DNA from 3 places in the Streptomyces sp. NPDC036764 genome. Region 2 is predicted to be linked to each of the others. Evidence: riboswitches for the same ligand, from Rfam matches in the RefSeq annotation. Region 2 holds a riboswitch; each other region holds the start of a gene.
What was found. Region 2 has a riboswitch for cobalamin ahead of ACZ69Q_RS21900 (ribonucleoside-diphosphate reductase subunit alpha). Riboswitches for the same ligand answer to the same signal wherever they lie in the genome.

Region 1: another riboswitch for cobalamin. It lies ahead of ACZ69Q_RS02985 (hypothetical protein); the one in region 2 lies ahead of ACZ69Q_RS21900 (ribonucleoside-diphosphate reductase subunit alpha).
Region 3: another riboswitch for cobalamin. It lies ahead of metE (5-methyltetrahydropteroyltriglutamate--homocysteine S-methyltransferase); the one in region 2 lies ahead of ACZ69Q_RS21900 (ribonucleoside-diphosphate reductase subunit alpha).

What each region holds. Positions count from the first base shown of each region.
Region 1 is NZ_JBVJPT010000001.1:700,184-704,454, forward strand. It holds gene ACZ69Q_RS02980 (short-chain fatty acyl-CoA regulator family protein) at 1-1,209, shown strand, start outside; cobalamin riboswitch at 1,238-1,416, shown strand; gene ACZ69Q_RS02985 (hypothetical protein) at 1,592-1,903, shown strand; gene ACZ69Q_RS02990 (PP2C family protein-serine/threonine phosphatase) at 2,103-3,443, shown strand; gene ACZ69Q_RS02995 (PRC-barrel domain containing protein) at 3,747-4,100, shown strand; gene ACZ69Q_RS03000 (FAD-dependent oxidoreductase) at 4,258-4,271, opposite strand, start outside.
Region 2 is NZ_JBVJPT010000005.1:263,568-267,838, reverse strand. It holds gene ACZ69Q_RS21905 (ribonucleotide-diphosphate reductase subunit beta) at 1-172, opposite strand, end outside; gene ACZ69Q_RS21900 (ribonucleoside-diphosphate reductase subunit alpha) at 172-2,553, opposite strand; cobalamin riboswitch at 2,678-2,814, opposite strand; gene ACZ69Q_RS21895 (GNAT family N-acetyltransferase) at 2,867-3,373, opposite strand; gene ACZ69Q_RS21890 (NACHT domain-containing protein) at 3,529-4,271, shown strand, end outside.
Region 3 is NZ_JBVJPT010000001.1:693,695-697,965, reverse strand. It holds gene aceB (malate synthase A) at 1-1,251, shown strand, start outside; gene ACZ69Q_RS02965 (3-hydroxybutyryl-CoA dehydrogenase) at 1,248-2,120, shown strand; cobalamin riboswitch at 2,114-2,337, shown strand; gene metE (5-methyltetrahydropteroyltriglutamate--homocysteine S-methyltransferase) at 2,493-4,271, shown strand, end outside.

The DNA.
Region 1 (4,271 bases), on a different contig from region 2:
CGCGAGGCGCTCACGGGCGAGATCGCCGCCGCCCGGGTCTCCCCGACCGACCTCGCCGAACTGGCCTCACGCATGCCCGCGGTCGCGCAGGTCCTGCTCGACCTGGGCCGCCGCAACCAACTGCTGTCCGAACGGCTCGCGGGGGCCGACGGCCGCGACACCGGCGACTCGCCGCCCCGCTCGCCGCACGAGGAGATCCGCGACTTCTTCTACCGCCGCCAGAACTACCTCCACGACACCGACCTGGCGGCCGAGCAGCTCGCCGAGCGGATCGGCATCCGGCCCGGCGAGGTCCTCCGTGCCCTGACCCAACGCCTGACCGACGCCCACGGGATCCGCCTGGCCGACACCCCCGAAACCCCCGGCATCCGCCCGCCCACCGGCGCCGGCGACCGACTGCACCACTACGACGAGGCGACCCGCACCCTGCACCTGTCGACCCTCCTGCGCCCCGGCCAGCGCGCCTTCCGCATGGCGACCCAGCTCGCCCTGCTGGAGTACGCGGGCGAACTGGACCGGCAGGCCGCCGAGGACTTCCCGGCCGGCTCGCCCGCCCACACCCTGGCCCGCATCGGCGTCGCCAACTACTACGCCGCCGCGCTGGTGTTGCCGTACACCGCCTTCCACACGGCGGCCGAGGAGGTGCGCTACGACATCGAGCGGCTCACCGACCGCTACGGCCTCGGCTACGAGACCGTCTGCCACCGGCTCAGCACCCTCCAGCGCCCTCGCCTGCGGGGCGTGCCCTTCTCCTTCGTGCGGGTCGACCGGGCCGGCAACATGTCCAAACGGCAGTCCGCCACCGGGTTCCACTTCTCCCGGGCCGGCGGCACCTGCCCGCTGTGGAACGTCTACGAGGCGTTCGCCGCACCCGGCCGCATCCACGTCCAGGTCGCCGAAATGCCCGACGGGCAGCGGTACTTGTGGACCGCCCGCGCGGTCACCCGGCACCGCGGAGGCTGGGGCGAGCCCGGCAAGACGTACGCCATCGGGCTGGGCTGCGAGATCAGGCACGCCCACCGCCTCGTCTACTCCGACGGGCTCGACCTCACCAGCCCCTCCGCCGCCATCCCCATCGGCATGGGCTGCCGCGTCTGCGAACGCCTCGACTGCCCCCAGCGGGCCGCGCCGCCCCTCGGGCGGACCCTGCGCATCGACGAGAACACCAGCACCTTCGTGCCGTACCCGGTGACCGAGCGCACGACCTGAGAGGGGTACGGAGTTGGGGATACGGAGTTGATAGCCTCGGCGGGCCAGTCGAGCCACATCCGAGGCCAGGGAATCCGGTGCGAATCCGGAACTGACGCGCAGCGGTGAGGGGGACGGGCGGGGCACCGAACGCCACTGGGAGACCGGGAAGGCGGCCCCGACCGGACGAACCCGAGTCCGAAGACCTGCTGGCACCTCCACGCCGCCCGGCGAGGAGGACGTCCGTAGGCCGGGCTCCGCGTACGAGCCCCGACACCCGAGGCTGCCCGTGCTCCCCTCCCGCCCCGCGTCCGCGCCGACCGAACCCCCGGCACCCACCGCCGCATCACCCGCGCCGTGCCGCGTCGTCGTCTGCCGGGACTGCTGCTGCGGCACCCCGAAGGTGCCCGGGGTCGACCACGCGCAGCAGACCGCGCGCCTCGCCGAGAACGTGCCCGTGCGCGTCTCCGAATGCCTCGACGTGTGCGAACACGCCAACGTGATCGTCGTCCAGCCGTCCGCCGCCGCCCGCGCGTCCGGCGCCCGCCCCGTCTGGCTCGGCCTCGTCAACGATCCCGACGCCACCGAGGACATCATCACCTGGGTCCGGGCCGGCGGCCCCGGCGTGGCACCCTGCCCCGACGTGCTCGACCTCTACACCTTCACACCGCCCCGGCGGGCCGGAGACGCGGGAAGGGCGAAGCCCGAACAGTGAGTGCCGGCCGCCAGGCCGGACCGCTGAGTTGGTCTTTCGGCCTCCGTTGACTCCCTGACCAGCGCAGATGTGTCTTTCGGTGTCTGTGTCGCCTGACGGGGGACTACTGTGGCGATGCGTCAATTGAGTTGACGTCCGGCGGTCCGATCACCGTTGTGACTGCTGCCGGATCCTGGGCGCCGAAGGCAGGGGGTGCCGCATGCCGGAGGGCATGTTCGCCGGGGGCCTGCGAGACGACGGACTGCCGGCGGCCCTGTCGGATCCCCGACGGCTGGCCGCGGTGGCGGCAACGGGACTGATGGATACCGGACCCGAGGATGCCTTCGACGACCTGGCCCAACTCGCCGCGGCGGTCACCGGCTGCGGACGCGCCTTCATCACCCTGGTCGACGAACAGCGCTCGTTCTGGAAGTCCGCCATCGGAGTACCCGACAGGTCACTGGCCGAACGCCAGAGCCTGGTGGGCGAGACCTTCTGCTCCTTCCTCATCGGCCTGGCCGGGCAGCCCTTCATCGTCGAGGACGCCGCAGCCGACCCCCGCACCCACGAACATCCCTCCGTGGCGCCGACGAAGATCGGTGCCTGGGCCGGCTATCCCATCCTCAGCCCGGCCGGCGAGGTGCTGGGCGGTATGTGCGTGATCGACGACAACTCCCACGCCTGGCAGTCCGCGGAGCTGGGCACGCTGGCCGCCATGGCCCGCGCCGTCAGCAATGAGATCAACCTCCGTACCACCCTGACGACCGTGCAGGGGGCTCTCGCCGCAGCCCAGGACGCCCTGGAAATTTCCAGCAAGCTGGCGCGCAGCCTCCAGGACAGTCTCCTGCCCCCGGCACTGCCCAAGGTCCCCGCGCTGGAGACGGCGGCCTCGTACCTGCCCGCCGCGGGCGGCACCATGGTGGTCGGCGACTTCTACGACCTCTTTCACGCCAAGGGGCCGTGGTGGTGCACCGTCATGGGCGACGTATGCGGCAAAGGCACAGAAGCCGCCAAGGTCACCGCACTGGCCCGGTACACCCTGCGGGCCGAGGCCACCCAGCATCTCTCACCCGCCACCGTCCTGGGGCACCTCAACTCCGCCCTGCTCGACCAGCGCAAGGGTGAACGATTCCTGACCGCCGTCTACGCCACCTTCCGCGCCACCCCCGGCGGCATCGCGGGCCGCCTCTGTACGGCAGGCCACCTTCCGGCCCTGATCCGGCGCGCCGACGGCCGTGTCCGCGAAGTCGGCCGGCCCGGCAGCCTGCTGGGCGTCCTGCCCGACGTGCACCTCAGCGACGTCCGCTTCCGCCTCGCCGCCGGCGACACCCTGCTCCTCTACACCGACGGCGCCACCGAAGCCCGCGCCCGCCGCACCGCCGCCTCCGGCGAACGCCCCCTGTTCGGCGAGGACGCGCTGGCCGCCGCCCTCGCAGGCTGCCGTGACCTGGACGCTCAGGGCATCGTCACCCACCTCGGCGAACTGCTGGCCGAGTACAGCGGCGACTGGGCGAGCGACGACACCGCTCTGCTCGCCCTGCGAGTCCCACCACGGACCTGAACCGACATGCAGGGCGCCCACTGCGAGCGCGACAGTCCTGGCGGCGTCATTTCCGTGATTTTCATCGCCCCGGGGCACTCCTATTTCCAGCCGAATATCCAAGCGTAGTAACCAGGGCGGGCGCTGTCTGCGTATTTTCCGGCACAAGAATCAGAGAACCTGGCTTGATTGGGAGCGTGAAACCCCGAACGCAGGGCACCCGCAAACGGCAGCGGTCATGGAAAACGCTGTGTGCGCGTTTGGAAAAAGGAGGAACAGCGGGGACCCTGCTGTCCTCCGTTTACCGGAGGAGTTGTTTTTCGCGTGACTGAAAATGTGTGGAGTTACAAGCCGACGGCGGGGCTGACGGGCGCCGACCTCACCGGGTACAAGGTCGAGGCCACGGACGGCAGCATCGGCAAGGTCGACAAGCACTCCGACGAGGTCGGTGACGCCTACCTGGTGGTGGACACCGGTGTGTGGATCTTCGGCAAGGAGGTTCTGCTCCCGGCGAGCACGGTGGTCAGCATCGACCCGGAGGGGCAGAAGATCTTCGTCGACCGCACCAAGCAGCAGATCAAGGACGCTCCCGAGTTCGACCAGGACAAGCACCTCGGCGACCACCGTTACCGTGACGAGCTGGGCACGTACTACGGCACCATCGGCCCGCTCGCCTGATCCGACGCCTCTTCTGAGGAAAACAGCCCCGGGACTCTGCGAAGAGTCCCGGGGAACATCGGCTACGCAACGCCGCAGAACTGCTCCACGTCTGCGGCCGGCCCGGCAGAATGCCTTTCGAAATCCGGGCCGGACACGACGGCATTTCCTGATGTCGTCAGATGTTCCGGC
Region 2 (4,271 bases):
GCTCGCCCTCGGACAGCTTCGCGAGGTCGGCGACGTCCGAGTGGAGGTCGACCTCCTCCACGGTCCAGGTGTTCTTGATGGCGTCCCGGTAGCGCTCGTAGAAGTCCGGGTAGCGCATGGGGCGCAGAGTCAGCTCGAAGCCGGGGTCGAGAAGGTTCTGGTTACTGGGCATTACTGGCAGGCCTCGCAGGACTCGGGGTTTTCCAGGGAGCAGGCGACGGCGTCGGGCTCGGCGACCTGCTGGACGGGGATGGTCTTCTCGGGCTGGGCGGCCTGACCCTGGGCGGCGCGGGCGATACGGGTCGCCGGGCGCGAGCGCAGGTAGTACGTCGTCTTCAGGCCCGACTTCCAGGCGTACGCGTACATCGAGGAGAGCTTGCCGATGGTCGGCGTCTCCAGGAAGAGGTTCAGGGACTGTGCCTGGTCGAGGTACGGGGTCCGGGCCGCCGCCATGTCGATCAGGCCGCGCTGCGGGATCTCCCACGCCGTGCGGTACAGCGCCCGTACGTCCGCCGGGATCCAGGCGAAGTCCTGCACCGAGCCGTTGGCATCACGCAGCGCCTCGCGGGTGCGGGCGTCCCAGACACCCAGCGCCTTCAGCTCGTCGACCAGGTACGAGTTGACCTGGAGGAACTCGCCGGAGAGCGTCTCGCGCTTGAACAGGTTGGACACCTGCGGCTCGATGCACTCGTAGACACCGGCGATGGACGCGATGGTGGCGGTGGGCGCGATGGCCAGCAGCAGCGAGTTGCGCATGCCGGTCGCGGCGATCCGCTCGCGCAGCGCGGCCCAGCGCTGCGGCCAGGCCGGCTCGACACCGTAGTGGTCGGGGTGCAGCACACCCTGGGCGGTACGGGTCTTCTCCCAGGCCGGCAGCGGGCCGTTGCGCTCGGCGAGGTCGGCGGACGCCTCGTACGCGGCGAGCATGATGCGCTCGGCGATGCGCGTGGAGAGCTGTTTCGCCTCGGCCGAGTCGAAGGGCAGCCGCAGTTTGAAGAAGACGTCCTGGAGGCCCATCGCGCCCAGGCCCACCGGCCGCCACTTGGCGTTGGACCGGCCCGCCTGCTCGGTCGGGTAGAAGTTGATGTCGACGACGCGGTCGAGGAAGGTGACGGCCGTGCGGACCGTCTCGTCCAGGCGCTCCCAGTCGATCTCCCCGTCGCTCACGAACGCGCCGAGGTTGACCGAACCCAGGTTGCAGACCGCCGTCTCCCCGTCGTCGGTGACCTCCAGGATCTCCGTGCAGAGGTTGGAGGAGTGGACGACATGGCCCGGCAGGGCCGTCTGGTTGGCGGTGCGGTTGGCGGCGTCCTTGAAGGTCATCCAGCCGTTGCCGGTCTGCGCGAGGGTGCGCATCATGCGGCCGTACAGATCGCGGGCCGGGATGGTCTTGCGCGCCAGACCCCGCTCCTCGGCCTTGCGGTAGGCCGCGTCGAACTCCTCGCCCCACAGGTCGACGAGCTCGGGGACGTCGGCGGGCGAGAACAGGGACCACTGGCCGTCGGCGTTGACCCGGCGCATGAACTCGTCCGGGATCCAGTGCGCGAGGTTCAGGTTGTGCGTACGGCGGGCGTCCTCACCGGTGTTGTCCCGCAGCTCCAGGAACTCCTCGATGTCGGAGTGCCAGGTCTCCAGGTAGACCGCGGCCGCGCCCTTGCGCCGGCCGCCCTGGTTCACGGCGGCGACCGAGGCGTCCAGGGTCTTCAGGAACGGGACGATGCCGTTGGAGTGCCCGTTGGTGCCCCGGATCAGCGAACCCCGGGAGCGGATGCGGGAGTACGACAGGCCGATGCCGCCGGCGTGCTTCGAGAGGCGGGCGACCTGGTGGTAGCGGTCGTAGATGGAGTCGAGCTCGTCCTTGGGGGAGTCCAGGAGGTAGCAGGACGACATCTGGGGGTGCCGGGTACCGGAGTTGAAGAGGGTGGGGGAGGACGGCAGGTAGTCGAGGCGGCTCATCAGGCCGTAGAGCGCGGAGACCTCGTCGACGGAGCGGACGGTGTCGTCCTCGGCGAGACCGGCGGCGACGCGCAGCATGAAGTGCTGGGGCGTCTCGATCACCTTGCGGGTGATGGGGTGCCGCAGGAGGTAACGGCTGTGCAGGGTGCGCAGGCCGAAGTAGCCGAAGCGGTCGTCGGCGGCCGTGTCGACCAGCGCGTCGAGACGGGCCGCGTGGATGCGCGCGAACTCGGCCGTGCGGTCGGCGATGAGGCCCTCGCGGTGGCCGACCGCGACCGACTCGGTGAAGGACGTCACACCCTGCGAGGCTGCCTCGGCGGCGATGGAGATGGTCAGCAGCCGGGCGGCGAGCCTGCTGAAGGCGGGGTCCTCGGAGATGAGGCCGGCCGCCGCCTCGGTGGCCAGCTCGCGCAGCTCCGCCTCGTCGGCCCGGGCGGACCGGCCGCGCAGTGCGGCGGCGGCGACCCGGCCGGGGTCGGCGTCGGGGAGGTCGGCGGTCAGCTCGGTCAGGAGCCGCAGCAAAGCGGTTCCCGGGGCGTCCTCGTCGGTTTGGACCTGAGAGACGGCTGAGGCCGGTTCTGCTGGCGCGATGGTCACGTGGGGGCTCTCCCTCGCTCGGCACGGGGGCCTTGCGGAGGGCAGGGGGCAGCACACGAGCGCACGCGGCGTCGCGTCCACCGGCCCATTCCACGAGACCCGGACGTCGGGCGCACCGGCCGGTCGGCCGGGCGCGCTGTCGGCAGGTCCTCGGACTGACTCCTGTGCACGGTTCTGGGAACAGACATGCACAAGTACACCGTTGCGGGACAGTTCCGGATTCGCACCGGATTCCCCTGCGGCGACAGCGAGCATGAGCATACATCTTGTGCTCGCCCGCCACGCCACCCCCAGATGTTGTGTCGCGGTGGTTTCAGAGCGTCAACTCATAGGTGAGGAGAGTGATGTCGACGAGCTGCGGGATCGGATTCCAGTCCCGCTCGGGTGTGCGAACGAAGCCGAGCCGTTCGTAGATGCGGTGGGCGCCGTGCATGGTGCGCTGGGTCGACAGGACGATCCGTACGCAGCCCTCCGTGGCCCGGGCGCGGTCGACGCAGGCGCGCACGAGGGCCTCGCCGGCGCCGCGTCCCCGGGCCGCGCGGTCGACGGCGAGCATCCGGATCTCGGCCTCGCCGGGGCGCGCTATGTCGGCCATCGGGCCGCCGCCCGGCACGAAGGTCACCCCGCCCAGCAGCCGGCCGTCCACGACGGCCACCAGCACCTCGGCGGCGGCCGCGCGCTTGGCCACATCCCTGAGCTCGCCGAGGTACTCGTCGCTCTCGCCGAAGTCGAGGAGTCCGTCGTGGAGGTAGGCCCGGGCGGTGATCTCACCGAGCGCGTCGAACTCGCCGGGCGCCGCCGGCCGGATCGCGATGTCCATACGCCGAGTCTGCCGGACGGCCACGGCGGCGGGCCCGTGGATTTCCGCCGAGGGCCGCCGGGTTGCGGGGAGTTCAGGGAGTGCTTCCATGGAGATAGGTGTCGGCGCCTCGCGGTCGCTCCGTTTCGAGAGCCGTTCTCGGAAGGAGACGAACGATGACGAGGGTCGTCCGTCGCCCGCCCGGCAAGAAGCGGCCGCGTGACGCGCCGATGGCGACGCTGGCTCCGAGACGGGCGGGCAACTGGGTCAGACAGGGGGCCGTGGGCCACTGGCACCGGCTGACGATCCGCCTGGAGGCCCGCGGCGGCACCGCCCGCCCCAGGAAGTGGCGGCGCTGGTTCACCTACACCAATGTCACCCGGGCCATCTGGACGGTGGCCGCGCTGGCCGTGCTCGCGTGGGTGGTGGAGGGCCTGTACATCCTGCTCTCGGGCCACACGACCGGCTTCGAGAAGTGGCGGCAGGGCAACGACGGATTCGACACGGTCATGCGCTTCGTCGGCCCGGTGCTCGCCGCGTCGCTCGCCGCCGCGCTCTTCCTGTTCTGGTGGTACCGGTGGACCAAGCGGCGTTATCTCGCCAAGGCACGGGGCGACCCCCACCGGCTGGTGCTCACCGCCGGGCCGGACGCCGCCGAGATCGTGGGCCGGGAGGAGATCGCCCAGGTCATCGCCGAACGGCTGCGCGACCGGGACACGCGCCGGCCCTATCTGCTGGTCGGCGGCGTCGGTGTGGGCAAGACCGCCGTCCTGGTGCGGCTCACCGAACTGCTGGCGGAGCAGAACGCCGTACCCGTGCCTATCCGGCTGCGGGACGCGAACGGCACGACCGACCTGAACTTCGAACGCATGGCCAAGGCGCGCTTCACCGAGGAGGCCCCCCGGGGCATCCTCGCGCG
Region 3 (4,271 bases), on a different contig from region 2:
CCCGATCGCCGTACGGCGTCCGACGCGCTCAACTCCGGTGCCCAGGTGTGGGTGGCCGACTTCGAGGACGCCACCTCCCCGACCTGGGACAACGTCATCGACGGCCAGATCGCACTGCTCGACGTCAGCGAGCGGCACACCACCCTCGTGGTCCGCCCCCGCGGCTGGCATCTGGACGAGGAGCACCTCGCCCACGACGGCCGCCCCGTGCCCGCCGCCCTCGTGGACTTCGGGCTCTACTTCTTCCACTGCGCGCAGCGCCAGATCGACGCCGGCCACGGGCCGTACTTCTACCTGCCCAAGCTGGAGAACCGGTACGAGGCGCGGCTGTGGAACGACGTCTTCGTCCTCGCCCAGGAGTTGCTCGGGATCCCGCGCGGCACGATCCGGGCCACGGTTCTCATCGAGACGATCACCGCCGCGTTCGAGATGGAGGAGATCCTCTACGAGCTGCGCGAGCACGGTTCCGGGCTCAACACGGGCCGCTGGGACTATCTGTTCAGCCTGATCAAGACGTTCGGCCACCGCACCGACTTCCTGTTGCCGGACCGGGCGAAGGTGACGATGACCGCCCCCTTCATGCGGGCGTACACCGAACTGCTGGTGCGCACGTGCCACAAGCGGGGCGCCCATGCCATCGGCGGCATGGCCGCACAGGTGCCCCGAAAGGATCCGGCCGCCGACGAGGCCGCGCTCGCCGAGGTCCGGCTGGACAAGGAGCGGGAGGCGGAGGACGGCTTCGACGGGTCGTGGGTGGCCCACCCGGGCCTCGTCCCGGTCTGCCGCGAGGTCTTCGACGGTGTCCTCGGCACACGGCCGCACCAGATCGACCGTACGCGTGACGACGTGGAGGTGACGCCCTCCGACCTGCTGTCCGTGCGCCGGATCAGCGGGCCGCCCACCGCCGAGGGCGTGCGCACCAACGTCGCCGTCGCGCTGCGCTACTTCGCCGCCTGGCTGCGCGGGCAGGGGGCCGTCGCCATCAACGGCCTGATGGAGGACGCGTCCACCGCCGAGATCGCCCGGGTGCAGATCTGGCAGTGGCTGCGGCACCGGGTGATCGACCGGGAGGCGGTGCTGCGGCTCCTCGACGACGAGCTCGTGGCGCTGGGCGCCGAGTACCCGTGGGCGCCGGTCGACGAGATCCGTGCGCTGTTCGAACGGACCGCTTTGGTGGGCGAGTTGCCGCTGTTCTTCACCCCGGACGCTTACACCCGTCACCTGGTGCGCCGGACGGAGGCCTGGGCATGAGCGAGGGCATCCGGCGGGTCGGTGTGGTCGGTGGCGGGCAGATGGGCGCCGGGATCGCCGAGGTGTGCGCGCGGGCCGGGCTCGACACGGTGCTGTGCGAGGTGGACGCGGTCGCGGCGCGGGCCGCCCGGGACCGGGTGGCGGCGTCGCTGGAGCGCGCGGTGCGGCGGGGGAAGCTGGAGGAGACGGCCGCGGCCGGCGCGCTCGCCCGGCTGGTGTTCACCGGCAGCCTGGAGGACCTGGCCGACCGGCAGCTCGTGGTCGAGGCCGTCGTGGAGAACCCGGACGCCAAGACCGAGGTGTTCGCAGCGCTCGACAAGATCGTCGAGGACCCGGCGGCCGTACTGGCCACCAACACCTCCTCGCTGCCGATCATGCGGCTCGGCATGGCGACATCCCGCGCGGACCGGGTCGTGGGCCTGCACTTCTTCAATCCCGTTCCGGTCCTGCCGCTGGTGGAGGTCGTGACCTCGCTGCACACCTCGGCCGCGACCGTCGACGCGGTCGAGGACTTCGCGGGCCGCAGGCTCGGCAAGACCGTGATCCGCTCCCGCGACCGGGCCGGCTTCGTCGTCAACGCGCTGCTGATCCCGTACCTGCTGTCGGCGATCCGGATGGCGGAGTCCGGCTTCGCCACCGCCGCCGACATCGACACCGGTATGGAACTGGGCTGCGCCCACCCCATGGGCCCGCTCAGGCTCGCGGATCTGATCGGCCTCGACACCGTCGCCTCGATCGCCGAGTCCCTCTACGACGAGTTCAAGGAGCCCCTGTACGCCCCGCCGCCGCTGCTCCAGCGCATGGTGGAGGCGGGGCTGCTGGGCCGCAAGAGCGGCCGCGGGTTCCACGGGTACGGCCGGATAGGCTGACCCGCGTAGCTGGTTCGCCCCGTCCGCCAGGCGGGATGCGTCGTAAGAGGGAACCCGGTGGGAATCCGGGACTGCCCCGCAGCGGTGAGCGGGAACGACCGCCGTCATACGCACTGAGCCCGACGTACAGGGCCTGGGAAGCGACGGCCAGTAGGTGTCCTCACGAAGTGAGGACGTGCCCGCGAGTCCGAAGACCTGCCAACTGCCCGCGCGCGAACCACTCGTACGCGGACATCCCGGTGACCTCGAGGGCGGGTCGGCGCACATGACCGAGCGGACGGCCCTGCGGCCGTCGCCGTCCGGTCCGTCGCCCCTTCGCGCCCTCCTCCCGTCGCCGGGATCTCAGGGATTCATCTCGCGAAGGAGATCTCCGTGACCACCAAGCCCGCAGCCGCGGCAGCACGGGCCACCGTGTACGGCTACCCCCGCCAGGGCCCGAACCGGGAACTGAAGAAGGCGATCGAGGGCTACTGGAAGGGCCGCGTCACCGCCGACGCGCTGCGCTCCACCGCCGCCGAACTGCGCCTCGCCAACTGGCGCCGGCTCGCCGAGGCCGGCATCCACGAGGTGCCGACCGGCGACTTCTCGTACTACGACCACGTCCTGGACACCACCGTCGCCCTCGGCGCGATCCCCGAGCGGCATCGCACCGCCGTCGAGACCGACGCCCTGGACGGCTACTTCGCCATGGCCCGCGGCACGCAGGACGTCGCGCCGCTGGAGATGACGAAGTGGTTCGACACCAACTACCACTATCTCGTGCCGGAGTTGGGCCCGGACACCGTCTTCACGGCGGACTCCGCCAAGCAGGTCGCCGAGCTGAAGGAGGCCCTGGCGCTGGGCCTGAGCGCCCGCCCGGTCCTGGTCGGCCCGGTCACCTACCTGCTGCTCGCCAAGCCGGCACCCGGGGTCGCCGCGGACTTCGAGCCGCTCACCCTGCTGGACCGGCTGCTGCCGGTGTACGCGCGCATCCTGGCCGACCTGCGCGCGGCGGGCGCCGAGTGGGTCCAGCTCGACGAGCCGGCGCTCGTCCAGGACCGCACCCCGGCCGAGCTGAACGCCGCCGGGCGCGCCTACCGTGACCTCGGCGCCCGCACCGACCGGCCGAAGCTGCTGGTTGCCTCGTACTTCGACCGGCTCGGCGAGGCACTGCCCGTGCTCGCCAAGGCGCCGGTCGAGGGGCTGGCGCTGGACTTCACCGAGTCGGCGGCGGCCAACCTGGAGGCACTCGCCGCCGTCGGCGGGCTGCCCGGCAAGCGGCTGGTGGCCGGTGTCGTCAACGGCCGCAACGTCTGGGTCAACGACCTGTCCGCGTCGCTCGCCACGCTCGGCACCCTGCTGGGCCTGGCGGACCGGGTCGACGTCTCGGCCTCCTGCTCCCTGCTGCACGTGCCGCTGGACGCGACGGCCGAGCGGGACATCGAGCCGCAGATCCTGCGCTGGCTGGCGTTCGCGCGGCAGAAGACCGCCGAGGTCGTCACCCTCGCCAAGGGCCTCGCCCAGGGCACCGGCGCGATCACCGCCCAACTCGCCGCCAACCGGGCCGACCTGGCCTCGCGCGCCGGCTCGCCGATCACCCGCGACGCGGCCGTCCGCTCCCGCGCGGCGGCCGTCACCGCCGCGGACGCCCGCCGCTCACAGCCGTACGCCGAGCGGAGTGCCGCCCAGCGCGCGCACCTCGGGCTGCCGTTGCTGCCGACCACCACGATCGGCTCGTTCCCGCAGACCGGCGAACTGCGTACCGCACGCGCCGACCTGCGGGCCGGCCGGATCGGCGCGGCCGCCTACGAGGAACGCGTCAAGGCCGAGATCCAGGAAGTGATCGCCTTCCAGGAGAAGACCGGCATCGACGTCCTGGTGCACGGCGAGCCCGAACGCAACGACATGGTCCAGTACTTCGCCGAGCGGCTGACCGGATACCTCGCCACGCAGCACGGCTGGGTGCAGTCCTACGGCACCCGCTACGTCCGCCCGCCGATCCTGGCAGGCGACATCTCGCGGCCCGAGCCGATGACGGTGCGCTGGACGACGTACGCCCAGTCCCTCACCTCGCGCCCGGTCAAGGGCATGCTCACCGGCCCGGTCACCATGCTCGCCTGGTCCTTCGTCCGCGACGACCAGCCGCTCGGCGAGACGGCCCGCCAGGTCGCG